DNA from 4 places in the Streptacidiphilus sp. BW17 genome. Region 3 is predicted to be linked to each of the others. Evidence: riboswitches for the same ligand, from Rfam matches in the RefSeq annotation. Region 3 holds a riboswitch; each other region holds the start of a gene.
What was found. A riboswitch is a leader RNA that binds a small molecule or an ion and turns the genes downstream of it on or off. The one in region 3 is predicted to bind cyclic di-AMP.

Region 1: it holds a riboswitch for cyclic di-AMP, as region 3 does, so the genes downstream of both, ABH940_RS04500 (transglycosylase family protein) here and ABH940_RS14470 (transglycosylase family protein) in region 3, are expected to answer to the same signal.
Region 2: it holds a riboswitch for cyclic di-AMP, as region 3 does, so the genes downstream of both, ABH940_RS03105 (NlpC/P60 family protein) here and ABH940_RS14470 (transglycosylase family protein) in region 3, are expected to answer to the same signal.
Region 4: it holds a riboswitch for cyclic di-AMP, as region 3 does, so the genes downstream of both, ABH940_RS10035 (family 16 glycosylhydrolase) here and ABH940_RS14470 (transglycosylase family protein) in region 3, are expected to answer to the same signal.

Annotation. Positions count from the first base shown of each region.
Region 1 covers NZ_JBGCCR010000003.1:92,791-99,726, forward strand. The annotation lists gene ABH940_RS04475 (LLM class F420-dependent oxidoreductase) at 1-99, shown strand, start outside; gene ABH940_RS04480 (SDR family oxidoreductase) at 279-1,073, opposite strand; gene ABH940_RS04485 (cytochrome P450) at 1,208-2,467, shown strand; gene ABH940_RS04490 (hypothetical protein) at 2,501-2,716, opposite strand; gene ABH940_RS04495 (GntR family transcriptional regulator) at 2,854-3,777, shown strand; cyclic di-AMP (ydaO/yuaA leader) riboswitch at 4,067-4,224, shown strand; gene ABH940_RS04500 (transglycosylase family protein) at 4,224-4,955, shown strand; gene eno (phosphopyruvate hydratase) at 5,150-6,430, shown strand; gene ABH940_RS04510 (septum formation initiator family protein) at 6,532-6,936, shown strand, end outside.
Region 2 covers NZ_JBGCCR010000002.1:223,207-230,142, forward strand. The annotation lists gene ABH940_RS03095 (hypothetical protein) at 1-677, opposite strand, end outside; gene ABH940_RS03100 (NlpC/P60 family protein) at 677-1,699, opposite strand; gene ABH940_RS03105 (NlpC/P60 family protein) at 2,084-3,148, opposite strand; cyclic di-AMP (ydaO/yuaA leader) riboswitch at 3,160-3,316, opposite strand; gene ABH940_RS03110 (NlpC/P60 family protein) at 3,674-4,678, opposite strand; gene ABH940_RS03115 (NYN domain-containing protein) at 5,031-6,407, opposite strand; gene ABH940_RS03120 (hypothetical protein) at 6,539-6,808, opposite strand.
Region 3 covers NZ_JBGCCR010000009.1:225,838-232,773, reverse strand. The annotation lists gene ABH940_RS14475 (D-alanyl-D-alanine carboxypeptidase family protein) at 1-1,259, shown strand, start outside; cyclic di-AMP (ydaO/yuaA leader) riboswitch at 1,530-1,684, shown strand; gene ABH940_RS14470 (transglycosylase family protein) at 1,690-2,946, shown strand; gene ABH940_RS14465 (GNAT family N-acetyltransferase) at 3,103-3,396, opposite strand; gene ABH940_RS14460 ((4Fe-4S)-binding protein) at 3,534-3,995, opposite strand; gene ABH940_RS14455 (GNAT family N-acetyltransferase) at 4,039-4,590, opposite strand; gene ABH940_RS14450 (MerR family transcriptional regulator) at 4,646-5,008, opposite strand; gene ABH940_RS14445 (NADP-dependent oxidoreductase) at 5,123-6,001, shown strand; tRNA gene ABH940_RS14440 (tRNA-Arg) at 6,094-6,166, shown strand; gene ABH940_RS14435 (helix-turn-helix domain-containing protein) at 6,225-6,936, opposite strand, start outside.
Region 4 covers NZ_JBGCCR010000006.1:169,738-176,673, forward strand. The annotation lists gene uvrB (excinuclease ABC subunit UvrB) at 1-1,390, shown strand, start outside; gene ABH940_RS10030 (TerD family protein) at 1,557-2,135, shown strand; cyclic di-AMP (ydaO/yuaA leader) riboswitch at 2,398-2,519, shown strand; gene ABH940_RS10035 (family 16 glycosylhydrolase) at 2,518-3,726, shown strand; gene ABH940_RS10040 (TerC family protein) at 3,958-5,001, shown strand; gene ABH940_RS10045 (TetR family transcriptional regulator) at 5,095-5,739, shown strand; gene ABH940_RS10050 (ABC transporter ATP-binding protein) at 5,838-6,656, shown strand; gene ABH940_RS10055 (ABC transporter permease) at 6,653-6,936, shown strand, end outside.

The DNA.
Region 1 (6,936 bases), on a different contig from region 3:
GCCAACGGTGTCACCGTCCCGGTCCCGGCGCTGCTGCCCGTGCCCGAGCAGGGCGCGAACGCCTTGGCGGCGGCCATCAAGGCCGTCAGCCCGGCCTGAGCCCTTCTGCAGACGGGATGTTGCACCTACCTGGGGGCGCGGGGAACTGCGCGAACAACCACTGACGAGCGGATGGCCCTGCTCGTTCGGCCTGCCACGTCCGTGGGTGGCTTATCGCGCAGTTCCCCGCGCCCCCGGAGGTTGCAACGACCTCATCTGCAGAACGGCGAACGGCGTCCCTACGCGCCCAACTGCGGGAGCGAGGCGACCGCCTTGCGCATACCGGAGAGCCAGCCGTCCCGGTCGGAGACGCGCTGCTGTTCGTAGGTGGCGACCTCCTCGTGGGGGAGGATCAGGAACCGCTCCTCCGCCAGGCCGCGGACGACCGACTCCGCCACGTCCTCCGGCTCCAGCAGCGGGCCGAACGCCGTCAGGACCGCGCGGACGTCCTCGCGCGCGGTCATCGCCGTGCGCACGCCCTGCGGGCACAGCGCGCTGACGCGGATGCCCTGCGCGCCGTAGGTGACGGAGAGCCATTCCGCGAAGGCGACCGCCGCGTGCTTGGTCGCCGTGTACGCCGCGTCGCCGGGCATCTGCAGCAGGCCCGCCGCGCTCGCGGTGTTGAGCAGGTAGCCGTGGCCGCGCTTCAGCATCCCGGGCAGGACCGCACGCGCCGCGTAGACGTGGGACATGACGTTGATGTCCCAGTTGGCCTGCCACAGCTCGTTGGACGCGTCGATGCCCGCGCCGCTGCCGATACCCGCGTTGCTGCAGAACAGGTCGACCTGGCCGAGGTGCTTCTCGGCCGTGTCGACCAGCGCCCGCACGTCGCTCTCGCGGCTGACGTCGCTGGCCACTCCGACGGTGTGGCAGCCGTGGCGGTCCAGCTCCTGGGCGAGGTCCTCGACCTTCGACCCGTCCAGGTCGGCCAACAGCAGGCCCCGTGCGCCCTCTGCGGCGAACCGCCGCGCCAGTGCCGTGCCGATGCCCCCGGCCGCGCCCGTGACGACGACTACCGCGCCTTCCAGCTCCATGCCCGAACCCCTTTGTCCGCACTCGACGGATCGGACCCCCGCACGGCCCGATCGCTGCGGGCGATCGTAAGCTCACTACCCGTTGGTACGACAGTGTGTCTCTGCCCACCTTTCCGAACCGTTAACGTCGAGACGTGCCCGATCTCGCCCAGCCCCCGCTCTTCTCGCCCGCGTTCGCAGCCGATCCCTACCCGGCGTACGCCTGGCTGCGCGACCATGCGCCGGTCCACTGGACCACCCTGCCGAGCGGGGTCGACGCGTGGTTGGTGACCCGGTACGCCGACGCGCGCCAGGCGCTGGCGGACGCCAGGCTGAGCAAGAACCCCGCCCGCCACAGCGGGCAGGCGCACCGCAGCGGCCGGGTCGGCATCCCGGGCGAGCGCAACGCGGACCTGATGACGCACCTGCTCAACATCGACCCGCCGGACCACACCAGGCTGCGCAGTCTGGTGTCGAAGGCGTTCACCCCGCGCCGGGTCGCGGCCTTCGAGCCGCGTGTGCGCGAGATCACGGACCGGCTGATCGACGCCTTCGCGGAGCGCGGGCACGCGGACCTGATCCACGAGTTCGCCTTCCCGCTGCCCATCTACGCGATCTGCGACCTGCTCGGCGTCCCGCCGGAGGACCAGGACGACTTCCGCGACTGGGCGGGGATGATGATCCACATGGGCCAGGCGCCGCGCGGCGGCGTCGGGCGGGCGGTGAAGAAGATGCGCGGCTATCTGGCCGAGCTGATCCACCGCAAGCGCGCCGACCTCGGCGACGACCTGATCTCCGGCCTGATCCGCGCCAGTGACCACGGTGAGCACCTGACCGAGAACGAGGCCGCGGCGATGGCCTTCATCCTGCTCTTCGCCGGCTTCGAGACCACGGTCAACCTGATCGGCAACGGCATGTACGCGCTGCTGACCCACCCCGAGCAGCGGGCGCTGCTCCAGGCCTCGCTCGACCGGGGTGAGACCGCGCTGCTGGAGTCCGCCGTCGAGGAACTGCTGCGCTACGACGGGCCGGTGGAGATCGCCACCTGGCGGTTCGCGACCGAGCCGCTGACCGTCGGCGGCCAGGAGATCGCCCCGGGCGACCCGGTCCTCGTCGTGCTCGCCGCCGCCGACCGCGACCCCTCCCGCTTCGCGGACCCGGACCTGCTCGACCTGGCCCGGCGGGACAACCCGCACATCGCCTTCGGTCTCGGCGTCCACTACTGCATCGGCGCGCCGCTGGCCCGCCTCGAAGCCCAGTACGCGATCGGCGAGCTGCTGCGCAGGCTCCCTGACATCACGTTGGCCGCCGACCCAGCGGAACTGCGCTGGCGCGGCGGCCTCATCATGCGGGGGTTGCGGCAACTGCCGGTGGAGTTCGAGCCTGTCGGTGGCGCTTCGGGGGTGCAGGCGTAGGGGGAAAGGGCCCGGCCCGGCCGGTGTTGCGGCTCAGGCCGCGCGCTCGCCCGGCAGGGTGATCCGGAGCACCAGGTGGCCTCCGAAGAACATCACCATGCCGATGGCCAGGATCACGCTGCTGACCGAGCGCCGGTCGCGCGGGACGAGCAGCGCGACGAGCGCGACCAGGACCAACGACGTCTGCACGCCGACGTTCTGGAAGAGCAGGCCTGTCAGCCACTCGAACAGCCTGTCTCGTATCTCCATCTATCCACCTCCTGTGTATGTACAAGATGATTTCCAGGTAATGGAGGATGGGAACCTGTAAAACTGACGGGTAGACAAGTTCCGTCCGCAGCACGGGAGTACGCTGCGGGTCGGTCGGCGGAGGGGGTGGTGCTCCGATGGTCTCGAAGCGCGTGCAGGAGCAGTTGGAGCAGCGGATCGCCGAGGGCACGTGGCAGCCCGGCGAGTCCCTGCCCTCGGCGCAGCAGCTCGCCGAGGACCTCAAGGTGTCCCGGCTCACGGTGCAGAAGGCGCTGACCGCGCTCGCGCGCGACGGCCTGATCGTCACCCGGGCCGGCAAGCCCGCCGTCCTCACCGGCGCCCGCCCGCGCCGACCCGCAGCCGACGCGGACGCCGGCACGGAGGAGGAGACGAACGGGCCCGCGGACGGATACGCGGGCGGACCCTCCGACGGCGCGGTCGATGTGGTCGATGTCCTGGAGCGTCGGCTCGGTCGTGCGCTGCGCAGCCGCAGGCTCCGGGTGGACGTGCTCTCCGCGACCTCCGAGTCCTTCGTCGCTGCCCTCCAGCAGCAGTTGCTCGGGCTGCGTGCCCGTCGCGGGCCGGTGCTGGAGGAGTTCCGGGTACGTCTGCTCTTCTGCGACTTCAGCGGGCTGCCGACCTTCCCCCGAGTGCTGGGTGATCCGGACGACCACCGGCCGATCGCCCGGCTGCGGCGGATCGGACAGGACCAGGTGACCATGCTGCGCTCCGCCGCGAACTCGCTGCAGACCTTCCGACTGGTCGAGAACGAGCCGCTGATCGAGGCGCGGACGCTGCCGTTCCCGCCGATGGCCCAGCTCTACCTGGTCAACGACGACGAGGTGCTGGAGGGTTGGTACGAACTGCGGGAGCGTCAGGTGGAGGTCGGCGGTCACCGGCGCAGGCTGGCCGACCTGACCGGGTTGAGCACTCCGCTCTTCGTCAGGACCCGCCACTCGCTGCCCAATCACGTCGACTCCGCGTATGTCGACGCCGCCCAGGTCTTCTTCGACTCGTGGTGGTCCCAGGGCGAGCCGTACGGCGTTTCCCTGCATCGCTGACCCGTGTCAGTCCGTACCGACGCGCTGACCTGCGACGTCGTCAGGTCTGTCGGAAAGTCAAATAACAGCGGGGTAACGGACCTCACACGGGCTCCCCATCCGGCCCGATTCGACGTCACGGCGGCCGTGAAGCGGCTGGTCAGCGTCGAGCGAGCCGCCGTAGGAACGGGTGGTTCGCCAACATACGTCCCGGTGTCGGAGGTTGAGATTCGTATGAAGATCTGCCTAGCCTCCCTGTCGTCCGCGTAAGCGGACACCGCCGCGCGGGACGCCGAGTCCTGTCCACCGCGAGGCGGCAACGTCGAGTTGACGACCGGACAGGAGCGGGGGACCCAGGTAAGTCGCCGTGAACTCGGTTCACGGCTAGGGGTGAAGGCGCGAGAGCGCCCGGGCTACCTCACGGCCCGAACCCGACAGCTCACCTCGCAGGCGTCGGAGAGGAACATTTGCATGGGGTTCTCCGGCACCGGCCGTCATCGCCGCATCCGTGTCAACAAGGCCAAGGCCATCGTCGCCACCACCGGCGTGGCAGGCGCGGCCGTCGCGCTCCCGTCCTCGGCGCTTCGAGCGCCCACGCCGCCTCGGTCTCCATCTGGGACAAGGTCGCCCAGTGCGAGAGCGGCGGCGACTGGTCCATCAACACCGGCAACGGCTACTACGGCGGCCTGCAGTTCTCCGCGAGCACCTGGCGTGCCTACGGCGGTGGGGCCTATGCGTCGACCGCCGACCAGGCGAGCGAGGGCGCGCAGATATCCGTCGCCGAGAAGGTGCTGGCCAGTCAGGGGCCTGGCGCCTGGCCTGTCTGCGGCCCGCAGGCCGGTCTGAGCCAGGGCGGCCCGGCCCCCGCGACCAACACCTCCTCGTCCTCGTCGTCGCACTCTTCGAGCTCGGACTCGTCCTACACGTCGTCCTCGTCCTCGTCCTCGGGCGGCACGTCGAGCACCCACCACACGACGCACCACCGCAGTGCGCCGACGAGCGATACGCCGCAGTACGCCCCGAGCCACACGTCCGGTGGCGGCACGGGCGACTACACCGTCAAGCCGGGCGACACCCTCTCCGGCATCGCCGCGTCCCATGACATCCAGGGCGGCTGGCACGCGCTCTACGCGAAGAACCGCGCCACGGTCGGCGGCAATCCGAACCTGATCCTCGTCGGCGAGAGGCTCTCGTTCTGAAGCACCTTGTTCTGAGGCGCCACTTGAGCGGTGGACGGAGCTCCTACCGGCGGGTAGGGGCTCCGTCCGTATTGCCCGCCCGTTTTGTCCTTGGTGTTCGTCAGTCAAGACGGTGCAAAGGTCCTGAGTGGTTCGCACGGACAATGCGGCTAGGCTCAGTGCGTAACAACCCGCATCCCCCTGAGGAGACAGTTGTGCCCTCCATCGACGTCGTCGTAGCCCGGGAGATCCTCGACTCACGAGGCAACCCCACGGTCGAGGTCGAGGTCGGCCTCGACGACGGCAGCACCGGTCGTGCGGCCGTGCCGTCCGGCGCCTCCACCGGCGCGTTCGAGGCTCTGGAACTGCGTGACGGTGACAAGTCCCGTTACGGCGGCAAGGGTGTGGAGAAGGCGGTGCTCGCCGTCATCGAGCAGATCGGCCCGGAGCTGGTCGGCTACGACGCCACCGAGCAGCGGCTGATCGACCAGGCGATGCTGGACCTGGACGCCACCGCCGACAAGTCCTCGCTCGGCGCCAACGCGATCCTGGGCGTCTCCCTGGCCGTCGCGCACGCCGCCTCCGAGGCCAGCGACCTGCCGCTCTTCCGCTACCTGGGCGGCCCGAACGCCCACGTGCTGCCGGTCCCGATGATGAACATCCTCAACGGCGGTTCGCACGCGGACTCCAACGTCGACATCCAGGAGTTCATGATCGCTCCGATCGGCGCGGAGTCCTTCTCCGAGGCGCTGCGCTGGGGCGTCGAGGTCTACCACACGCTCAAGGCCGTGCTGAAGGCCCGTGGCCTTTCCACCGGTCTGGGCGACGAGGGCGGCTTCGCGCCGAACCTCGACTCCAACCGTGAGGCCCTGGACCTGATCCTCGAGGCGATCAAGGAGGCCGGCTACACCCCCGGCCGCGACATCGCCCTGGCCCTGGACTGCGCCGCGTCCGAGTTCTACAAGGACGGCGCCTACGAGTTCGAGGGCAAGTCCCGCACCGCCGCCGAGATGACGGCCTACTACGCCGAGCTCGTCGCCGCGTACCCGCTGGTCTCCATCGAGGACCCGCTGTTCGAGGACGACTGGGAGGGCTGGAAGACCATCACCGCCGAGCTGGGCGACAAGGTCCAGCTGGTCGGTGACGACCTGTTCGTCACCAACCCGGAGCGTCTGGCCCGCGGCATCAAGGAGGGCGCCGCCAACGCCCTGCTGGTGAAGGTCAACCAGATCGGCTCGCTGACCGAGACCCTGGACGCCGTCGAGATGGCCCAGCGCAACGGCTTCCGCTGCATGATGTCGCACCGCTCCGGCGAGACCGAGGACGTCACCATCGCCGACCTGGCCGTCGCCACCAACTGCGGCCAGATCAAGACCGGTGCCCCGGCCCGCTCCGAGCGCGTCGCCAAGTACAACCAGCTGCTGCGCATCGAGGAGATCCTCGACGACGCCGCCGAGTACGCCGGCCGCGGCGCCTTCCCGCGCTTCAACGGCTGACCGAAGCTCACCCGGTTCCTCCGACGCCCCGCTGTCTTCACCCTCTAGGGTGGGGGCGGTGGGGCGTCTGAGCGCCCGACAGCCAGGGAGGGACGACGAGGGTGGCGGTGGCCAAGCAGCGGCAGGCCGAGCACAAGCAGGACGGGCAGAAGCAGGCACGGCGGCGGCCGAAGCTGACCGGCCGTGCGGCGGTGCTCGCGCTCGTGGTCTGCGCCCTGGTCGCGGCGTTGGCGTATCCGATGCGGCAGTTCATCGCCCAGCGCTCGCAGATCGACCAGCAGCGCGCCGCCCAGCAGCAGGCGCAGCAGCAGGTCGACGAGCTGCGCCGGGAGCGGGCCCGCTGGGAGGACCCGGCGTATGTCGAGGCCCAGGCGCGGCAGCGGCTGCACTACGGCTTCCCCGGCGACACCCCGTTCAGCTCCGTGCTGCCCACCCCGACCGCGACCGCCTCGCCCTCGGCGCAGCAGCAGGCGGCGGCGCAGCCCTGGTACCAGAGCCTGCTCGGC
Region 2 (6,936 bases), on a different contig from region 3:
TGTCCCCACCTGGTCCCCCAGACGGCGCTGACGGCCGGGACCGCGCGGTCGGCCTCCGCGCCGATCGCGGCCAGGGTGGCCGGGTCGCGCAGTCCGAGGACCAGGCTGTACCGGCCGCGGACCGCCCGGACCGGGCCGAGGTCCCAGATCAGCACGGTGCCGCCGGGGTGGTCCCCGCCCTCGGTGCCGTCGGATGCCAGCAGCCAACGGCCGTCGGGCTGCCGCTCGAAGGTCAGGTACTGGGTCGCGGTCTCCAACTGCGCGTCGAAGCCCGCCAGCCGGTAGCCGAGCTCGACCGCCACGGCCACCCGCTCCCCCGCCCCGAGGACCGGCGACAGCGGGAACGCGTCGAGCGCGGTGACCCGGTAGCGCCAGTCGCCCAGCGGCACCTCGGCCAGGTTGGCGACCAGCGTGTACTGACGCCGCCTCAGGTCGGTCGCCACCGAACCGCCGCTCGCGACGGGGACGACGGTGGCCGCCAGTGCGGCGGCGTCGCGGGCCAGGACGGCGGCGGCCCGGCGGGCCAGCGTCTGCTCGACCTCGACCGCCCGCTGCTCACGCCGGTCGTCGGCGGCGTCCGCCCACGCCGCCCAGGCCGTCGCGCCGCCAGCCGCCGCCACCAGGGCCGCGCCGCTGACCAGCACCCGTCGGCGGGTGAGTCCTTGACCGGCCGCCATCAAGGGCGGACCACCGCGGCGATCGGCATGTCGCGCATGTTCTCGTAGCGGACCCGGGCGCCGGGGTACGGGGCGTGGATGACCATGCCGCTACCCGCGTACATGCCGACGTGGTGCATGTCCCCGAAGTAGATCACCAGGTCTCCCGGACGGATCTCCGACACCGGCACGCGTCGCCCGGCGAAGGCCTGCTCCTGCGACGTACGCGGCAGCGACACCCCGCCGTGCCGCCAGGCCCAGTACATCAGACCGGAGCAGTCGAACGCGCCAGGACCCGTCGCGCCGTAGACGTACGGGCTGCCGATCGCGCTCCGGGCCGCCGCCAGCGCCGCCGCGGCGGCGGAGTCGGCCGGGCCCTGGTCCGGAGGCAGTACCGAATCGGCTGCCTGGGCGGCGAGCTGGGCCGAGGCGTCCTCGGCCTGCTGCAGCTGGTCGCGCTGAGCCGCCGTCAGCGAGCCGAGCAGCGCCTGGGCGGCGCCCAGCCGGCGCTGCGCCTCGGCCTTGGTGGTGGAGATGGTCCGCCGCACCTGCTCCAGCTCGCTGTACTGGGCCAGCACCTCGGCCTTGCCCTGCTCGATCTCGCGCTCGACACCGCTCAGCTGGACCAGCTCGTCGGCGGTACCGGCGTCCACCTCGTCGAGCGAGGCGGCGCGGCTGAGGTAGTCGGCCGGATGGGCGCTGAACAGCAGCTGCATCACCGGGTCCATGCTGCCGCTCTGGTACTGCTCGGTGGCCACCTCGCCCAGCCGCGCCGCGAGCGCGTTGGCGCTCGCCTGCTCCTCGGCCAGCGTCTGCTGCAGCAGCGAGGCGCGGTGCTGCAGTCGGGCCGCCCGCTCCTGTGCGCTGTCGGCCTGCTGCCCGACCGACTCGGACTGCGCGTAGAGGGCGTCGACTTGCTGCTGCACCTCGTCCGGGGTGAGACTGCCGCTCGCGCCGGCTGTGCCGGCCCCGCCGGGGACGGGGTCGGCGTGCGCGCCGCCGGGGGCCGTGAGCATCGCGGCGGTCGCCGCAGCGACGGTCACCGCGGCTCGCGACAGCACTGACGGTCCGACGCGTCTGCCTCGTCGATGGGACGCCACCTGCTCGCTCTCCGCTCTCCGCTTGTCGAGGACCATCAGGTCCAGGGTTCTCCCGGATGATCTCCGGGACGGAACCGAGCGCTGACGTTAGCGATTCGGACAGAAGCAGTCCAAGCTCCCAAGAGCTGAAAAATCACATCGAATGCCGCTCAGGTGAACGAGTCTGCTGGTCGCCCCGAGGTTCCGCACCTGCCCAGGACACCGACCCACCACGAAGGAGGACACTCCCGTACGGCCGTCCGAGTGAGGCGGGGTGAGCCGGGGTGAACGCGAACGGGCCCCGCTCCGGATCGGAGCGGGGCCCGTGGCACGCGACATGAGCCGCGATCAGATGTGACGCATCGCGTAGATGCTGCCGACCGTGTCGATCGACTCGTAGCGGACGTCCGCGCCCGTGTGCGGGGCGTGCAGGATCATCCCGTTGCCCGCGTACATGCCGACGTGCGAGTCGTCGTTGAAGAAGACGAGGTCACCCACCTGCAGGTCGGCCGTGGAGCTGACCGCCGTGCCGGCGTCGATCTGGTCGTAGGTGGTGCGGCCGATGGAGACGCCCGCCTGCGCGTAGGCCCACTGCATCAGGCCGGAGCAGTCGAAGGAGCTCGGGCCGGTCGCGCCCCAGACGTAGGGCGAGCCGATACGGGTCTGCGCCGCGGCGAAGGCGGCGGCCTCCACCGAGTTGCCCGCCGTGGACGAGCCGAGGTTGACCGAGCCGCCGGAGCTGCCGGAGTTGGCCTTGGCGGCGGCGGCCTCCGCGGCCTGGTTGGCGGCGGCCTGCGCACGGGCAACGGCGGCCTGCTGGGCCGCGGTCATCGAGTTCAGCAGCGCCTGGGTCTGCGCGATCTTCTGCTGGACCTGCGACTTCTGCGCGGACAACTGCTTGTTGGTGGCCTGGATCTGCTGGAGCGCCTGCTCGGCCTGGGCCTTCTGGCCGCCCAGGGCCTGCTCGGCGGTCTTGAGCGCCTGGATCTGGCTCGCCTGGCTGTCCGTGACCTGGCCCAGCGAGGAGGCCTTGGTGAGGTAGTCCGTCGGGCTCGAGGAGAGGAGCAGCTGGACGGTCGGGTCGACGGCGCCGTCCGCGTACTGCTGGTTCGCGATCTCGCCGACCGACTCGAGCTTGGTGTTGACGTCCGCCTGCTGACGGGCGATCTGCTGCTGCAGAGTGTTGACCTTGCCCTGCTGCTGCTGGAGCTCCGACTGAGCCTGGTCGTACTTCTGGATCGCGGTGTCGGACTCGACGTTGAGCTGCTGGAGCTGGGCCTGAAGCTGGCTGATGGTCGGCTTCGGCGCTGCCTGCGCCGTCTGGGCCGAGACCGCGACCGCGGTGGCGGCGGCTGCCGTGAGAACGGTTATGCGGGTACGACTGGGGGACTTGGGACGACGATGGGACGCCACGAAGGCGACACTCCTTCTTCCTACGTCCGCCTACCGGGTGAGCTGACGGGTTCGGACCAGGAAGTAGGCCCTACGACGCTTCATCGGTCCGGATTCACACCGGCCGACCGGGCGCCGATTCACCCCGAGGAAGGTGGGTCCCCGGCTCCGACTCGACGGCTTCCCCAGTTGGGCCGCCCTGGGTGCCGGATGGCCCTGCCGCGTCGTCGAACTCGACGGTAACCGCCGCTGTCGCCCGGGATGGGCGAACGCCTGCGCGGAGGTTCGGCCCATGACCCTAGTGACCGAACCGTGATCAGTTCAAATCCTTGTCAGAAAAAACACGAGTCACTTACGACGACTCGTCACCCAGGGGACACAACGTAGCCACGCCATGACCAACAGCCATGACATGGGGGCCAATTCGGTCATTCGCCCGCAGGATGAGGCGATTTCGTGCGCATGACCTGTGAGTGGATTCACAGATCCGTCGGCGCGCCACATTCCGGCGCGTCAGCTGACGCACCGGAACACTGACAGACGAGATCACATGCGGCGGATCGCGACAATCGAGCCGAAGTAGGACAACGGCTGCACCGAGACGTCGTAGCCGTACTCCGGCGCGTTGAGCAGCATGCCGTTTCCGGCGTACAGGCCGACGTGGCCGCCCTGCTCCAGGACGATGATGTCGCCGGGCTGTGCGTCGGCCAGGCTCGCCACCGGCGAACCCACCGACTCGTCGGAGTAGGAGGAGTGCGGCAGCGAGACGCCCGCCTGGCCGTACGCCCACATGACCAGGCCCGAGCAGTCGAAGCCGGACGGGGTCGAACCACCCCACAGGTAGGGGGTCTTGCCGATCCACTGCTCGGCCGCCAGCATCGCGGTGCGCGCCGTGGAGGAGATGCCGCTCAGGTCGATGGTGCCGTTCCAGTTGCTGGTGGAGCCGCCGCTGCCGTAACCGCCGCCGTTATTGGCGTTGTTGACCGCGGCCTGCTCGGCGGCAGTCAGCGTGCTGAGGATCGACTGCGCGTGGGCCAGCTTGGCCAGCGCCTCCGACTTCGCCGCGCTCATCTGCGAGAGCAGCGCCTGCTCCTGGGCCAGCTCGGACGCGGCCTGGGTCTTCTCCCGGTTGAGCGTCTCCTCCTGGGCCACCAGCTGGGACAGCTCGGAGGTCTGGTTGGCGGTGAGCTCGTCCTGCGAGGTGGCCTGGTCCAGGAAGTGCTGCGGGTCCGAGGAGAGCAGCAGCTGCACGGTGGGGTCGATCTCGCCGGACGCGTACTGCGCGTTGGCGATCTGCCCGAGCTGGCCCAGCTCGTTGTTGATCTGCGCCTGCTGACGCGCGATCTCCTGCTGGATGACCGCCACCTTCTGCTGCAGGTTCTGCTGCTGCTGGTGGGCGTTGTCGTACTGCTCCGTCTTGACGGATGCGTCCTGGCGGTCTGCGTCCACCTGGGTCTGGGCGTCCTTGACCGAGACGGTCGGGGCAGCCTGGGCAGCGGTCTGGGCGGACAACGCCACCACGGTCGCCGCTGCCGCGGTCAGCACGGACACGCGGGCACGGCTGGTCTGCCTGGGACGACGATGATTGGCCACGACGGATGCAATCCCTTCACACGCGGACTCGTCCGCATGCACGACAGAGTGCACGGCTGAAACACGATGTTTGGAACACGAGTGCGGACGTTTGCGCGATGACAATAGTGATTGAGGAGGCCTCGTGTCTTCCCCGTGACCGGATCGGACGTCCGCTCTTAACAAAGCCTCAAGATCACGAAGCCGCCCACGCGCGTCGCGGACCGTCACAAAGCCCAGGTCAGAAGCGCTCATTGGCACTCCGCCACGCATCGCCCCCAAACAAGCACGCGCGCTGGGAAGTGGCGTTCGCAACATCCTCGCCACCCCGTCACGAGCGGATCAGCCGCCGCAGCAGCATCGTGGACGGGACCGGGCGTGCGCCCGATTTGCGCACTCCGTCCGCTACTTCACGGTCTGTCGAGACCACCACGACCGGTCGTCCCTCCGGTTCCGCGCGGACCAGACGGCGGATCAGCTCGTCGGCGGTCTCCCCGGTCCGGCTGAACAGCACCCGCACCCCGCGCGGCGGCGGCGCCATCGGGATCGGACCGTCCAGGTCCTGCCCGTCGAAGACGCAGGTGATCTCGGCACCGGTCTGCGCCGCCAGCAGGCCGAGCCCGCGCAGCAGCTGCTGACGCTGCCGGTCCAGCGCCATCCCGGGCCAGCCGGTCTTGGTGACGTTGTATCCGTCGACCAGCAGGTGGACCTGCGGCAACTGGAGCAGCTGCTCCAGCAGGGCGGGGTCGTCCCCCTCCAGCGCCCGGCGGGCCACGTCGTGCGGCGAGGCGGCAACCGGCGAGACCGCCTCGACCGAGTCGGCCGGACGGCCGCTCAGCGGCGCAAGGCCGAGCTCGCGTTGGAGGCCCTGGGCGCCCTGGACCACGGTGTCGAGCAGCAGCCGCAGCCGCATCTCCTCCGCCGAGCGCCCCTCGCGCGCCGCGCGCCGGGAGGCCTCCAGCGCCGTCTCCAGCTCGGCCACGCGGTGCTTGAGCCGGCGCACCTCGCTGTCCTGCGCCCCCCGCTCGGTGGCCCCGGTCGCGCGCAGCGCCTCCAGCTCGGCCACCGCCTTGCGGGTGGCGGCCTCGGCGCGCTTGGTGTCGGCGGCCAGCGAACGCAACTGACGGCGCAGGCTGTCGCCGTCCTTCCGGGCCACGTCCAGGTCGGCCTTGGCCCGCTCGGCTTCGGTACGGGCGGCGGCGCGCAGGGCGACGAGCTCGTCCTGGAGCTTCTCGGCCAGCCGGGCCGACTCCGCTGCGGCGCCCTCGTGTTCGGCGCGCTCGACCTCCTCGCCGACGCCCTCCACGATCCGGGTCCAGCCCGCGGTGCGCAGCAGGTACGCGGCGGCGGCCACGTCCTGCGGGTCGGCGGCAGCCGGGACGGTACCGGCCTCCAGCGCGGCGACCAGGTCCGGCTGGCCCTGCCGGAGCCGCTCGGCGATCCGGGAGCGGAACAGCGAGTCGGTCTCCAGTGCGGCGGCGATCGCGGTGGCCCCGCGCTTGACGCGGGCTTCGCGGGTGAACTTCCCGTAGGGACGCAGCCGGATCGGCAGGTCGCCCGCCGCGAGGCCGCCGAGCGCGTCGGCGGCGATGCCGACCACCCGGCGCCGCACGCCCTCCGGCAGCGGGCGCGCAAGCGCCTCGCCGCCCTCGGGCAGCGCGGGGTCACCGCCCTCCGCGGGCGTCGACGCCTGGTCTGGCTGCTCCACCTGATCCGCTCCGATCCGCTCCGGGGGACGTACCGCCCGGACCGCTATTCTCCCCGCCGACGCCCCCCGCCTGTCGCTCCGCCACGTCCGCCGTGTCCCCGGCCCGTCTCGGGGTCGCCCCCGACGGCGGACTACTTCTGACGTGCGGCCTGCTCGGCGGCCTCGGCCTCGGCGCCGGGGCGGTCCACCAGCTCGATCTGGTCGACGGCGTCGCACCAGCGGCAGCGCACCGACTCGACGGTCTCGCTGAGCACCTCGCGCTCCTCGACGGTGGGGTCCCCGGCCAGGTCCAGATGGACGAACTCGACGACCCGTGAGGAGCGGGTGACGTCGAAGCGGGTCAGGTTGCCGCACAGGGTGCAGCGCCAGCGGGTTCCCTCGGTGGGAAGCGGGACGGCCATGGCGAGATCCTCTCGTCGGCGGGCAGCGTCAGCGAGCTGTCCGGTAAACCCTATGGCCTGGGCGCTGCCCTCGGGCACGGTCCCCCACAGGCCTCCACGAACGGGTGTCAGATTCGTCCGGAGAAGGA
Region 3 (6,936 bases):
GCCGTCGGCCGATGACCCCGGCCCGGATCGCGCTGCGGCGGATCCGGCTCTGGGGCACGTTGCTGCTGGTCCTCGTGATCGTGCTCGGCGCGGTGCAGTTGCTGCGTCCGATCCCGACGCCGACGCTCCAGTTCACCGGCGAGCAGAGCTACACCTTCTCCGGCGGCACGCCGAACCTCACCTGGCCGACGGCCGGTCAGGCCGCCGTGGCCGTACCGGGGCTGGGCGTGCTCGGGCACAGCGGGAGCGACAACCAGGTGCCGCTGGCCAGCGTCACCAAGGTGATGACCGCGTACATCGTGCTGCACGACCACCCGCTCAAGGTCGGCGACCAGGGGCCGATGGTGCCGGTGGACGCGGCAGCGGTGAACGACTACAACACCGGTAAGCCGCAGGGTGAGTCGGTGATGAAGGTCTCGGTCGGCGAGCCGCTGACCGAGTACCAGGCGCTCCAGCTGCTGCTGATCCCCTCCGCCAACAACGTCGCCCGGCTGCTGGGCCGTTGGGACGCGGGCAGTGACGCCGCCTTCGTGCAGAAGATGCAGAGCACCGCGGCCGGTCTGGGCATGACCAAGAGCGTCTACACCGACCCCAGCGGTCTCGACGCGACCACCAAGAGCACGGCCAACGACCAGCTCAAGCTGATCGAGGCGGCCATGCAGATGCCGGTCTTCAAGGAGATCGTCAGCACCCCGTCGTTCAACGCGGCGGAGAACGGCATCACGCCGAACACCAACACGCTGGTCGGCAGCAACGGCGTCATCGGCATCAAGACCGGCACCAGCACGGCGGCCCTCGGCAACCTGGTGTGGGCGGCGGAGCAGAACGTCGGCGGTTCGCAGCAGCTGATCCTGGGCGCGGTGCTGAGCCAGCCCGCGATCGGGCCGGGGCCGGGGCAGGGCATCCTCGCCCAGGTGCTGCAGAAGAGCCAGCAGCTGATCATCAGCGCCGAGAGCGCGCTGCAGTCGCACGCCGTGATCAAGAAGGGCGACGTCGTCGGGTACGTCGACGACGGTCTCGGCGGACACACCCCGGTCGTGGCCACCGCGGACGTCAGCGTCATCGGCTGGAGCGGCCTGTCGGTGAGCACGTCGCTGCAGCCGCTCGCCGGACAGTCCGTCCCGCACAGCGCAGCCGCCGGGACGGCCGTCGGCAACCTGGTCGTGGGCAGTGGTGCCGGAGCGCAGACGATCCCGGTCGCGCTGCAGTCGGCGCTCAGCACTCCGGGCACCGGCGCGAAGCTGACCCGACTGGGCTGACGCACTGTCAGATCGCTCTCTCAGATTCCCCGCTTGAAACGGGCCCGTCCTTCGGACGGGCCCGTTGTCATGCCCGGGGGTGCAATCTTGACGACATTTCGGACATCTACGCAGGGTTGGAGTGCGAACCAATGATGGTCGATGTGACGGACCTCTCAACGGCCTTTGATCGGCTTGAGGTTTGAACTTCGATCTGCCTACGGTCGGCGTCGTTCGCACTTAAGCGGAACTGACATCTCCGGAACGCCGAGTCCTGCCGTCGGGGTTGTCAGCTGTCACCCGACGCACACCACGGCAGGAGCGGGGGACCCAGGTAAGTCGCCGGGAGCGTGTCGCTCCCGGCTCGGGGTGAAGCCGTGCTCTGCACGGCCGGGCGACTCCGGCCCGAACCCGACAGCTCACCTCGCAGGCGTGGGAGAGGACCCACACCATGACTGGTCGCCACCGCGCGCCCAAGATCGCCCGCCGTGCCTCCAAGCGCCTGCTCGCCACCGTCGGGCTGACCGGCGCAGGCCTCGCCCTTCCGCTGGTCACCGCGACCGGCGCCCACGCCGCCACCGTCTCCACCTGGGACTCCGTCGCCCAGTGCGAGAGCAGCGGTGACTGGTCGATCAACACCGGCAACGGCTACTACGGTGGCCTCCAGTTCTCGCAGTCCACCTGGGACGCCTACGGCGGGCAGCAGTACGCGTCCTCCGCCGACCAGGCCAGCAAGGACCAGCAGATCGCCGTCGCCGAGAAGGTCCTCGCGGACCAGGGCCCCGGCGCCTGGCCCGTCTGCGGCCCGCAGGCCGGTCTGACCCAGGGCGGCCCCGCCCCGGCGATCAGCACCTCCGGCTCGTCGAGCAGCTCCAACTCGACCGGCTCTTCCGGTTCGACCGCCGCGAGCGACTCGTCGGCCGCCGGCAGCACCAGCAGTTCCTCCGAGTCCGGCTCCGCCGCGTCCAGCGCCTCCAGCGCCCCGGCGACCGGCGGCTCCTCCGCCGGGCACTACACGGTCCGGACCGGCGACTGGCTCTCCACCATCGCGCAGAAGCACGATGTCTCCGGCGGCTGGGAGCGTCTGTACCAGCTGAACAAGGCGACCCTCACCCACGGCCCGAACCTGATCTTCCCGGGTCAGCAGCTGGTCCTGGGCGGCAGCGCCGCGTCCGCCCGGGCGGCACAGCCCTCGAACGACTCGGCCGGCGACTCGGACAACGACTCGTCGTCCGCCGCTTCGTCCTCGTCCTCGAACGCGTCCGCGAGCTCGAACTCCTCCGGCTCCACCCAGGCGTCCACCGGTGCGGCGACCTCGTCGAGCAGCTCGACGCAGGCCGGCTCCGGCGCGGCCGCGACGGCGATCGCCTTCGCCGAGGCGCACGTGGGCGACTCCTACGTCTACGGCGGCAACGGCCCGAACGCGTGGGACTGCTCCGGTCTGGTCCAGGCCGCTTACGCCCAGGCCGGGATCAGCCTGCCGCGCACCTCCGCCGACCAGGCCTCGGCCACCACGCCGGTCTCCCTCAACTCGCTGCAGCCGGGTGACCTGCTCTTCTGGTCCAGCGACGGCAGCGACTCCGGCGTCTACCACGTCGCCATCTACGTCGGTGGCGGCCGCTACGTCGAGGCTGCCAACCCGAGCTCGGGCGTCAAGTGGGACACCATCAGCGACTACACCCCGAGCTTCGCCGGTCGCGTCTCCTGACACACCGCACCAGGTGTGGCGTGGTGGGCCGGTCCGGGTGACCTGTCTGGCTCGGACCGGTCCGCCGCGTCGCTGTTGACGGGTTGTCGTCCGGAGGTGAGACGCAGCCCGTCGGGATTCCTCTCCCTCATGCACCCGGAGTACCGGATGCGCCGTTCACTCGGCGTCGTCCTGGTACTCCGGGTGTCGTGTCAGCCAGGCCTTGATGAACGGGCAGGTCACCTGGACCTTGATGCCCCGGCGGCGGCCGTCCTCCACGGCGGTGCGGGCCAGCAGGCCGCCGATGCCCAGGCCCTCGTAGGCGGGGCCGACGACGGTGTGCTGGTAGATCACCCGGTCGTCGTTGCGGACGTACGAGGTGAACCCGACCAGCTCTCCCTCGATCCGGGCCTCGAACCGCTGCGCCCCCGGCGCGTCGGCGACCGTGACCTCGGCCTCGCTCGTGCTCATCCTCGCCGCCTCCTGACGGTGCTGCTGCCCGTGGCTGTCCGCTTGCCGTCTTGTCTCTTTGCAGCCGTTCGTCCCTTGCAGTCTCCGTCACGCGGGCCGATTTCCCGGGAACGGACACGCGTACGTGGCCGTGTGTCTCAGGCCTCGTGCCAGCCGATCCGCTCGTGCGAGCCGTCGCAGAACGGCTTGTTGGCGCTCGCGCCGCACCGGCACAGCGCTGCGCGTACCTCGCGGGAGGGTTCGGCCGCTCCGGCAGGCGCCTCGATCCGGAGATCGCCGCGGACCAGCAGCGGGCCGTCCGGCTCCGGCGTGATCACGGTGGGACGCTCGGGCTCCTCGGCGGGGCCCTCCGGCAGCAGGTAGTGCAGTGCGCCCGTCGGGCACGCGCGCACGGCGGCGGCGACCCGCTCCGCGTCGGCGTTGGCGGGCTGGATCCACGGCCGCCGCTCCGGGTCGAACACCTCCCCGGCGCGGCGCACGCACTCGGCGTAGTGCCGACAGCGCCCGGCGTCGTAGCGGACCCGGATGCCCGGCGCCTCGTAGACCTTCACGCGATCGCCCGGCGGCAGCCCTTCGAAGCCCGCTTCTGCGTCCTGCATACTCCCATGGTCCGTCGCGGGCGCATTCACAGCAGGCCGGTGGTCACCACACGTCGCCGTCGCGCCAGTCGCAGGTCAGCTCGGCGGTCAGGTCGAGCTCCGGCGCCGGGCCGGAGGCCACGGGCAGCACGAAGAGGCAGTCCTCGGCGTCCGGCGTCCGGACCACCCCGGCGGGTGTCAGCGCCGATGCCCGGCCCTGCCACCGCTGCCAGCCGCGGGCGGCGTAGAACCCCATGGCCTCGTCGGTCGCCGCCAGCGCCCCGACGTCGTACGCGCGCCTGATCACCCGCTCCAGGGCCGCCATCACCGCCCCGCCGTACCCCTGCCCGCGCAGGCGCGCCTCGACGCCGACGCCCTCCACGTACCCGGCCCGCAACGCCTGCCCCCGGTACATCAGCCGCCGCTGCACCACCGCCGCGTGCGCGACCACCTGGCCGCCGGGCCCGCGCTCCCGGACCAGCGCGTGCACGCCCCCGAGCGAGTGCTCCCAGTCCTCCTCGGCCATGTCCGCGAAGACCCGGTACAGCAACGCCCGTGCAGCGGCGAGCTCCGCTTCGTCCAACTCGGCGGTGTGCGCGACGCGTACCTCGATCACGCATCCACTCTGCCAGGGGGAGGGCTTCCGAGCCGCACTCGGCGAGTTGCGCGCGTCAGTCCCCGCGGCCCGCACCGGCCTGGATGACGAGTTCCAACAGCTCCTGCGACGCCTGGAGTTCGTCGATGGCCTCGGTGACGCGCGCGTGCTCGCGTCGCAGTGCGGCCACCGTGTCGTCGCACACAGGCACCAGTCGTCGGCCGTCCATGCGGACGCAGGGCAGGATCAGCGCGATGGTGGCGGTGGAGAGCCTGGCGGCCAGGAGGCACCGGATCCGCCGGACCGTCTCCACGTCCTCCTCGCGGTAGGTGCGGTAGCCGCCTGAGCCGCGATCAGGGGCGAGTAGGCCCTGCTCCTCGTAGTAGCGGAGCAGCCTCGGGTGGACCCCGGTCCTGCGGGACATCTCACCGATGCGCACCTGATCCCCCCGGCCTTGACTCTCACACCGATGTCAGAGTTTACCGTCCGAGTACTGACTACTGACGGCTCTTCCGGCCGTCGGCTGGTGCTCGTCCGGAGGGAAGTAGCTTTCGTGTTCGCTGTCCAGATCGACCGACATGGTGGTCCCGAAGTCCTGCGGGTGCGTGAGGCCGCCGCCCCCGTCGCCGCGGCCGGCGAACTGCTTGTCCGCACTGTGGCCAGCACGATCAACCCGGTGGACTGGAAGACGCGGGCCTGGGACGTCGGACCCGCGTTCCCGATGACGCTCGGCTGGGACCTCGCCGGCATGGTGGTCGCCACGGAGTCGGCCGAGTTCTCGGTCGGGGACCGGGTGGTCGCGATGTCGGCCCAGCTGGCGACCGGGCTCGGGACCTGGGCCGAGCTGGTGGCGTTGCCCGCCGCTCTGGTGGCCCACGCGCCCGCGTCCGTCCCACTGGTCGAGGCCTCGGCCCTTCCGCTCGCCGGAGTCACCGCCCTGCAGGCGCTGGCTCGACTGGATCTCGTCGAGGGGCAGCGGTTGTTGGTCACGGGCGCGCTCGGCGCGGTGGGGAGGACCGCGGTGGCCCTCGCGCGGCACCGGGGCGCGGTGGTGGACGGGCTCGTCTCTCGTGCCGAACACCTGAAGCCCGCAGGAGAGTTGGGTCTGACCTCCGTCGCGTCGGCGGCCTCGGACCTGACGTCGGAGAGCTACGACGCGGTCCTCGACACCGCCGGGGTGGACGTGTCCGCCGCCCTCGTGCCGGACGGTCGCTACGTCTCCGTCGCGGACGCGCCGCTGCCCGATCTTCCGGGCGCGGAGAAGAGCTACGTCCAGGAGAACAGCGCCGATCTGGCCGAGCTGGTCCGCCTGGTGGACGCGGGGGTGGTCCGCCCGCACGTCGCCCACCACTTCTCCGTCCGCCAGGTGCGCAGGGCAACGGAGTTGGTCGAGCGCGGCGGCCTGACCGGAAAGGTGGCACTCCACTTCTGATCCCCGCGTGGCCGCTCGAAGCCCCGACGCTGATCCACAGACCCGGTACACTGAGCGCGTGGCGGGGCCGTTGACCCTGCCACGAGGGCAACGCCTCATTAGCTCAGGGGATAGAGCACGGCTCTCCTAAAGCCGGTGTCGCAGGTTCGAATCCTGCATGGGGCACAGCGCTGACCAGCGGAAAGCCCCCGGACCATGATCGGTCCGGGGGCTTTCGTGCCATTCACGCGCCGGATCGCTCGGTCCGGCCGCAGAGGAGGGCGGCGCGGAGGTCGAGGCGGTCCTCCAGGCCGGAGAGGCTGCGGCCGGTCAACTCCTCGATGCGGCCGACGCGGTAGTGGACCGTGTTGACGTGGATGTGCAGGGCGCGCGCGGTGCGGCTCCAGGACGCATCCAGGCTGAGGAAGACGTCGAGAGTGTCGAGCAGCGAGACGCTGTTGACCCGGTCGTGCTCGACCAGCGGAGCGAGAAGCCGCTCCCGGTAGGCGGTTTGGACCTCCGCCGGGATGCCGCGCAGCAGCGTCGCGAGGGAGCCGAGCCCGGCGCTGCTGCCCAGACCGTCCGACGGGTCGGCGGAGGCCAGCGCGTACTCGGCCTGGACCAGCGCGGAGCGCAGCGCGCCCGCGTTCGCGGCGGTGGACGGGCCGACTCCGGCGTGCACCACGGCAGGGGCTGCCTGGCGGGCGGACAGCGCCGAGCGCAGCCGCGGCAGGGCGGTGCGGAGCGCGGCGGTGACCGCCGCCGTCGGGGCGGTGGTGACGCCGACGGCGGTTCCGGCGGCGGAAGCGTCCGCCGCGACGACGAAGGGCGCGTCCGTCCGGTGCAGCGCCTCGGCCAGCGCGGCGGGGGACCAGGCGGCCGGGCTGCCGGGGATCCGGACGACGACCGGGGTGAGTGCGGCAGGGGCGGACGGGGACGGAGCGCCGGTCGGCAGA
Region 4 (6,936 bases), on a different contig from region 3:
GGACCAGTCGCTTCACGTCTTCCCCGCGTCCCACTACGTGGCCGGCCCGGAGCGGATGGAGCACGCCATCGCCGGCATCGAGGCCGAGTTGGAGCAGACCCTCGCCACGATGGAGAAGCAGGGCAAGCTCCTGGAGGCCCAGCGGCTGCGCATGCGCACGACCTACGACATCGAGATGATGCGTCAGATCGGCACCTGCTCCGGCATCGAGAACTACTCCCGGCACATCGACGGCCGCGACCCCGGCAGTGCGCCCAACACCCTGATGGACTTCTTCCCGGAGGACTTCCTCCTGGTCATCGACGAGTCGCACGTCACTGTGCCGCAGATCGGCGCGATGTACGAGGGTGATGCCTCGCGCAAGCGGGCGCTGGTGGAGCACGGCTTCCGGCTGCCCTCGGCCATGGACAACCGCCCGCTCAAGTGGGAGGAGTTCGTCGAGCGGATCGGTCAGACGGTCTACCTGTCGGCCACCCCGGGCGCCTACGAGCTCTCCCGCTCCGACAGCCAGGTCGAGCAGATCATCCGTCCCACCGGCCTGATCGACCCGGAGGTCGTGGTCAAGCCGACGGAGGGTCAGATCGACGACCTGGTCCACGAGATCCGGCTGCGCACAGAGAAGGACGAGCGCGTCCTGGTCACCACGCTGACCAAGAAGATGTCCGAGGACCTCACCGACTACATGCTCGAACTCGGCATCCGGGTCCGGTACCTGCACAGCGACATCGACACGCTGCGCCGCGTCGAGCTGCTGCGCCAGCTGCGGGCCGGCGAGTACGACGTGCTGGTCGGCATCAACCTGCTCCGTGAGGGCCTCGACCTGCCCGAGGTCTCGCTGGTGGCGATCCTGGACGCCGACAAGGAGGGCTTCCTGCGGTCGCCCACCTCGCTGATCCAGACGATCGGCCGTGCCGCCCGTAACGTCTCCGGCCAGGTCCACATGTACGCGGACCGGATCACCCCGGCGATGGAGCGGGCCATCGACGAGACTAACCGTCGTCGCGAGATCCAGCAGGCCTACAACCGCGACCACGGCATCGACCCGCAGCCGCTGCGCAAGAAGATCGGCGACATCCTCGACTCGCTCGCCCGCGAGGACATGGACACCGCCGAGCTGCTCAGCACCGGTTACCGCCAGGGCGGCGGTGGCGGCGGGCGCGGTCAGAAGGCCCCGGTCCCGGCGCTCGGCGCCAAGGCCGCAGCCGCCGCGGGAAAGAAGGACGCCAAGAGCCTGCCCGCCGCCGAACTGGCCGAGCTGATCGGCGAGCTGACCGACCGGATGCACGCCGCCGCGGCCGAGCTGCAGTTCGAGGTCGCCGCGCGGCTCCGCGACGAGGTGAACGAACTGAAGAAGGAGTTGCGCCAGATGCGCGAAGCCGGCCTCGCCTGAGTGCACCGCTTGAGTGCGCCCGAGTGCACCGCTTGAGTGATCGTCGGCACTCCCGGGGAACCCGCAGGCCCGTCCGGGTCGTATGGTGCAGTGAGGGCTGCGTCGGAGCCGGACGGGCGCCGGTACCGAGGCTGCGGTTCGCGAACGAGTTCGGGAGGGGCGTGCCGTGTCGGTGAATCTGAGCAAGGGTCAGAGCGTAAGTCTGGAGAAGGACGACGGGGGCATGCTGTCCCTGGTGCGGATGGGCCTGGGGTGGCAGGCGGCGCCGCGCAAGGGCCTGTTCGGCACCCGCCGCCGCGAGATCGACCTGGACGCCTCGGCGGTGCTCTACTCCCAGGGCTCGCTGGCCGACGTGGTCTTCTTCCAGCACCTGGTGAGCAACGACGGCTCGGTGCGCCACACCGGCGACAACCTGGTCGGCGGCAAGGGCGGGGAGGACGACGAGTCGATCCTGGTCGACCTGCGCCGGGTCCCCGACCGGATCACCCAGATCGTCTTCACCGTCAACTCCTACAACGGCCAGAGCTTCCAGGAGGTGCAGCGCGCCCACTGCCGCCTGGTCGACGAGGCCACCGGCGACGAGCTGGCCCGCTTCACGCTCAGCGGCGGCGGCCCGCACACCGGCCAGGTGATGGCCAAGGTCTACCGGGACGCGGGCGGCAGCTGGCAGATGGCGGCGATCGGCATCCCGGCACAGGGCCGCACCTTCCAGGAGATGCTCCCGGCGATCGAGCAGGCGCTCTGAGCAGGGTCGGCTCAATGGCCTCGGCAGGGCCTTGGCAGCGCCTGAGCAGGCTCTGAGCAGGGCCTTCTGCGTCGTGTAAAGGATCTGTGAGATAGCCCTCAATACCCTTCGAGGGCTTGGGGCGCGCCGACCTCATCTGCCTAACCTGCCCGAGTCCGTCGCCACAGACGGGCACCGTGCGCCGGTACGCCTTGTCCTGCCCGTCGACGCCGGATCGCACGAGTACCACGGGCCGGAGCGGGGGAACCAGGTAAGCGCCCCGCTCTGCCCTGCGCCCACGCGCGGGACCGGTCGGGGCTCGGGGTGAAGCCGCCGCCGCGCGGCCGGGCCAGCCTTCCGGCCCGAACCCGACAGCTCACCTCGCAGGCGTCGGAGAGGCGCCATGCGATCCACCCTGTCCACCCCTGCCCGAATACTGGCCTTCACGGCCGCGCCCGCCCTGCTGCTCGGCGGCGCCGTGGCGACCCAGGCCCAGGCGGCCACGCCGAGCGTCAGCGAGACCGGCCTGACCGCGACCACCAGCGGGAACACCGCCAACGTCACGCTCACGGTCCGCTCCACCGCCTGCACCACCGTACGGAGCCTCGGCGTCGCCGTCCGTGACGCGTCCGGCAACAACGTCGACTTCCCGCAGTGGGACAGCAACGCGCGGATCTGCCCGACCGGGCTCACCTTCCACGCCGGCAGCCGCACCTTCGCGCCGGGCCGCTACACGATGATGGGCGCCTACCTGGACGCCGCAGGCTGGCACAACCTGGCGGCCAAGACGCTGGCCGTCGGCTCCGCCGCCACCACGGGCACCCCGGCCCCGGCCCCGAAGCCGACGTCCGCGTCGACGCCCAGCCCGGCACCCACTTCGGCTCCGTCGACGCCTGCTCCGAGCAGCAGCCTGCCCGCCGGTGTCGCCACCTCCACCACCCCGGTCTGGGACGAGGAGTTCAACAACCCGATCACCTGGGGCCAGCGCTGGGTCGGCACCACGACCTCGTCCTACCAGTACGGCGACCACAACCCCAGCGACAACAAGCTGGACTGGCTCGACCCGAACGACGTCGCGGTTGCGGGCGGCGTCGCCACCTTCACCGCCCAGCCGAGCTCGCACACCCTGGAGAACGGCCGGCAGGCCTGGACCACCGGTCTGCTCACCACCGAGGGCTCGCAGGAGGGATTCCAGGTCAAGACCGGCGACTACATCGAGGCCCGCGTCAAGCTCCCCACCCAGCAGGGCGCCTGGCCCGCGCTCTGGACCTGGAAGAACGGCAACGGCGAGATCGACTCGTTCGAGTACCACCCGGACAACCCGAACCTGCTCGAGCTCTCCAACCACGTCAACGCCGCGCACGACTACTACACCGACGCGAACGCGATCAAGCCCGGCCAGTGGGTCACCATCGGCACCAAGTACGGTGCCAACTCCGTCGACTGGTACATCAACGGCGTGAAGGTCTACTCCGACAACACGGGCGTGGGCGCCAACTGGTCCGCCTACCTGATCCTCAACCTGTCGCTCTCCGCGGGCCAGTACCACCCGGCCCCGAGCGGCACCGCGCCGATCAGCTTCTCCGTGGACTACGTCCGCGTCTACAACTGAGCGCCGCGAGCGCCGCTAGCGCCGCACTCGCGCGATTCCTTACGTTTTCCTGCCGGGGCTGCTGTTAGCCTCGGCAGGAAGCGGAGGGGAGTACTCCCTGAAACGACGTCCCCGTCAGCACGTCGGTGCCCAGCACCGACCGGGGTCGTCGGCCCACACCGACATCGACGGTGGGGCGGAGGAGACCTCCGGCAGACAACAGCTGTCGCCTGCCGGAGGAGCAACCCGTCCATGGACGTGTCCGTGGCCCTGTGGGCCGTCACCATCGCCGTACTCGTCGTCCTCATCGCCGCCGACTTCCTCGTCGGCGGTCGCAAGCCCCATGAGGTCTCGCTGCGCGAGGCCGGGATCTGGACCGTGGTCTGGGTCGTCCTCGCCGCTCTCTTCGGCGGCTTCCTCTGGTGGCACTCGGGCGGAGCCGCAGCCGGTCAGTTCTTCGCCGGCTACATCACCGAGAAGTCGCTCAGCGTCGACAACCTCTTCGTCTTCGTGCTGATCATGGCGAAGTTCGCCGTCCCGGCCGAGCTCCAGCAGCGGGTGCTGATGGTGGGCGTGCTGATCGCGCTGGTGCTGCGCACGGTCTTCATCGCGGCCGGCGCGGCCGTGATCGACAGCTTCTCCTGGGTCTTCTTCCTCTTCGGCGCGTTCCTGATCTGGACGGCCTGGAAGCTGATCAAGGAGGCCAGGGCAGGACACGCCACCGGCCCCGCTGCCGGCACCGGCATGACCGCCGACACCGGCATGACCGCCGACGACGGCGAGGAGTACCGGGAGAACCGCTTCCTGCGGGACGTCGAGCGCCGATTCCCGTCCACCGACGGCTACCGCGGCACGCGGCTGGTCGTCGTCGAGGGCGGCCGGCGGCTGATCACCCCGATGCTGGTGGTGATCCTCGCCATCGGCAGCACCGACGTGCTCTTCGCGATGGACTCGATCCCCGCGATCTTCGGGCTGACGCAGGACCCGTACATCGTCTTTGCCGCCAACGCCTTCGCGCTGATGGGCCTGCGCCAGCTCTACTTCCTGATCGGCGGCCTGCTCACGCGACTGGTCCACCTCTCCGACGGCCTGTCGGTGATCCTCGGCTTCATCGGCGTCAAGCTGCTGCTCCACGCCCTGCACGAGGCGGGCGCGCACGGGGTGCCGGAGATCAGCACCCCGCTCTCGCTCGGGTTCATCGTCGTGGTGCTCGCCGTCACCACCGTCACCTCGCTGCGGGCTTCGCGGAAGCAGCCCGAGCGTGCCGCGTCCGCCGAGGAGGCGTCCGCCCGGTGAGGTGCACCCGCAGCGGCTTCTGAACCTGTTCTGTTGCGGCGTCATGGCCCCTGCGTGAAAGAACATTCGGCGTCCGTCGGCGAGGATGGAGACATGAGTGACGCTCAGCCGCCGTCGTCCGAAGAGCGGGCCGGAACCCAGGCCGCCGGAAAGGCGGCCGCCAAACGCACCGGGCGCAGGCCCGGCGGCGCCGACACCCGTGGCGTGGTGCTGGACGCTGCTCGCGCCGAGTTCGCCGCGCGCGGCTACGAGAAGGCGAGCATGCGCGGCATCGCCCGGGTGGCCGGGGTCGATCCGGCGCTGCTGCACCACTACTTCGGCAGCAAGGAGCAACTCTTCCTGGCCGCACTGGACTTCCCGATCGACCCGGCCACCGTGGCGGTGGTGATCCTGGACGGCGACCGGGCGCAGGTGGGGGAGCGGGTCGCACGCTTCGTCGTGGCGCTGTGGGAGCAGCCGGAGGTGCTGAATCGCCTGATGGCCGTGGTGCGGACGGTCGTCGCCAGCGAGGCCATCGCCGAACTGCTGCGCGACTTCATGGTCCGCGAGCTGGTCGGCAGGTTGGCGGAGGGCCTTGCCGTCGACCGGCCGGAGCTGCGGGTCGAGCTGGTGATCTCGCAGATCATCGGCCTGGCGATGGTCCGCTACATCGTCGCCGCAGAGCCGATCGCCTCGGTGGGCCCGGAGGAGTTGGTGTCCCTGCTGGCGCCGACGATCCAGCGGTATCTCGCGGGGTGAGTCAGGGGTGAGCCTGGGAGCGCCAGGGAGAGCTCGGGCCGGGTTTCGGTCTGTTCGGGTGCTTGACGGGTGGCGCTGCGCGGAGCAAAACTCATCACATGATGAATTCTAGCGCCGCGGCCGGAGCAGCCGTCGAGGTCCGCGGCCTCAGCGTGGTCCGCGGCGGACGCCCCGTGCTGCACGGGCTCGACCTCACCGTCGCGACGGGCTCGGTGACCGGCCTGCTCGGCCCGAGCGGCTGCGGCAAGACGACGTTGCTGCGCTCGGTCGTCGGCGTGCAGAAGACCGCGGCCGGAGAGGTCACGGTGCTCGGCCGCCCCGCCGGAAGCCCCGAGCTGCGCGACCGCGTCGGCTACGTCACCCAGGCCCCGTCCGTCTACGCCGACCTCGGCATCGGGGCCAACCTCCGCTACTTCGCCGAGGTGCTCGGCGCGCCCAGGACCGATCCGGCGCGGGTGCTGGAGCAGGTCGGCCTGGCCGGGCGGGAGAAGGACCTGGTCGGACAGCTCTCCGGCGGTCAGCGTGCGCGGGTCTCGCTGGCGGCGGCGCTGCTCGGATCGCCCCGGCTGCTGGTCCTGGACGAGCCCACGGTCGGCCTGGACCCGGTGCTGCGCCAGGACCTGTGGCAGCTGTTCCACCGGCTCGCGGCCGACGGCGTCACGCTGCTGGTCTCCAGCCACGTCATGGACGAGGCCGCCCGTTGCACCCGGTTGCTGCTGATGCGCGACGGCCGGATGTTGGCCGACGGCACGCCGACCGGCCTCCTCGCGGCGACCGGCGCACCGGACGTCGAGACGGCGTTCCTCAAGCTCGTCTCCGGCTTCGACCGCGAAGCCCCAGGTCGCACCGACGCTGACGTTCCACGCCGCCCCGATGTCGAAGCTCCGCGCCGGACCGATGCTCAGGAGTCCCGATGAACCTCCGCCGGACTCTCGCCACCGCCCGCCGGGTGCTGCTGCAACTTCGCAACGACCCGCGGACCGTGGCCATGCTGCTGGTCGTCCCGTGCGTGCTGATCCTGCTGCTCAAGTACGTCTTCGACGGCTCCCCGCAGGTCTTCGACAGCATCGGGGCACCCATGCTGGGCATCTTCCCGATGATCGTGATGTTCCTGGTCACCGCCGTGGCCACGCTCCGCGAGCGGACCAGCGGGACGCTGGAGCGGCTGCTGACGATGCCGCTGGGCAAGCTCGACCT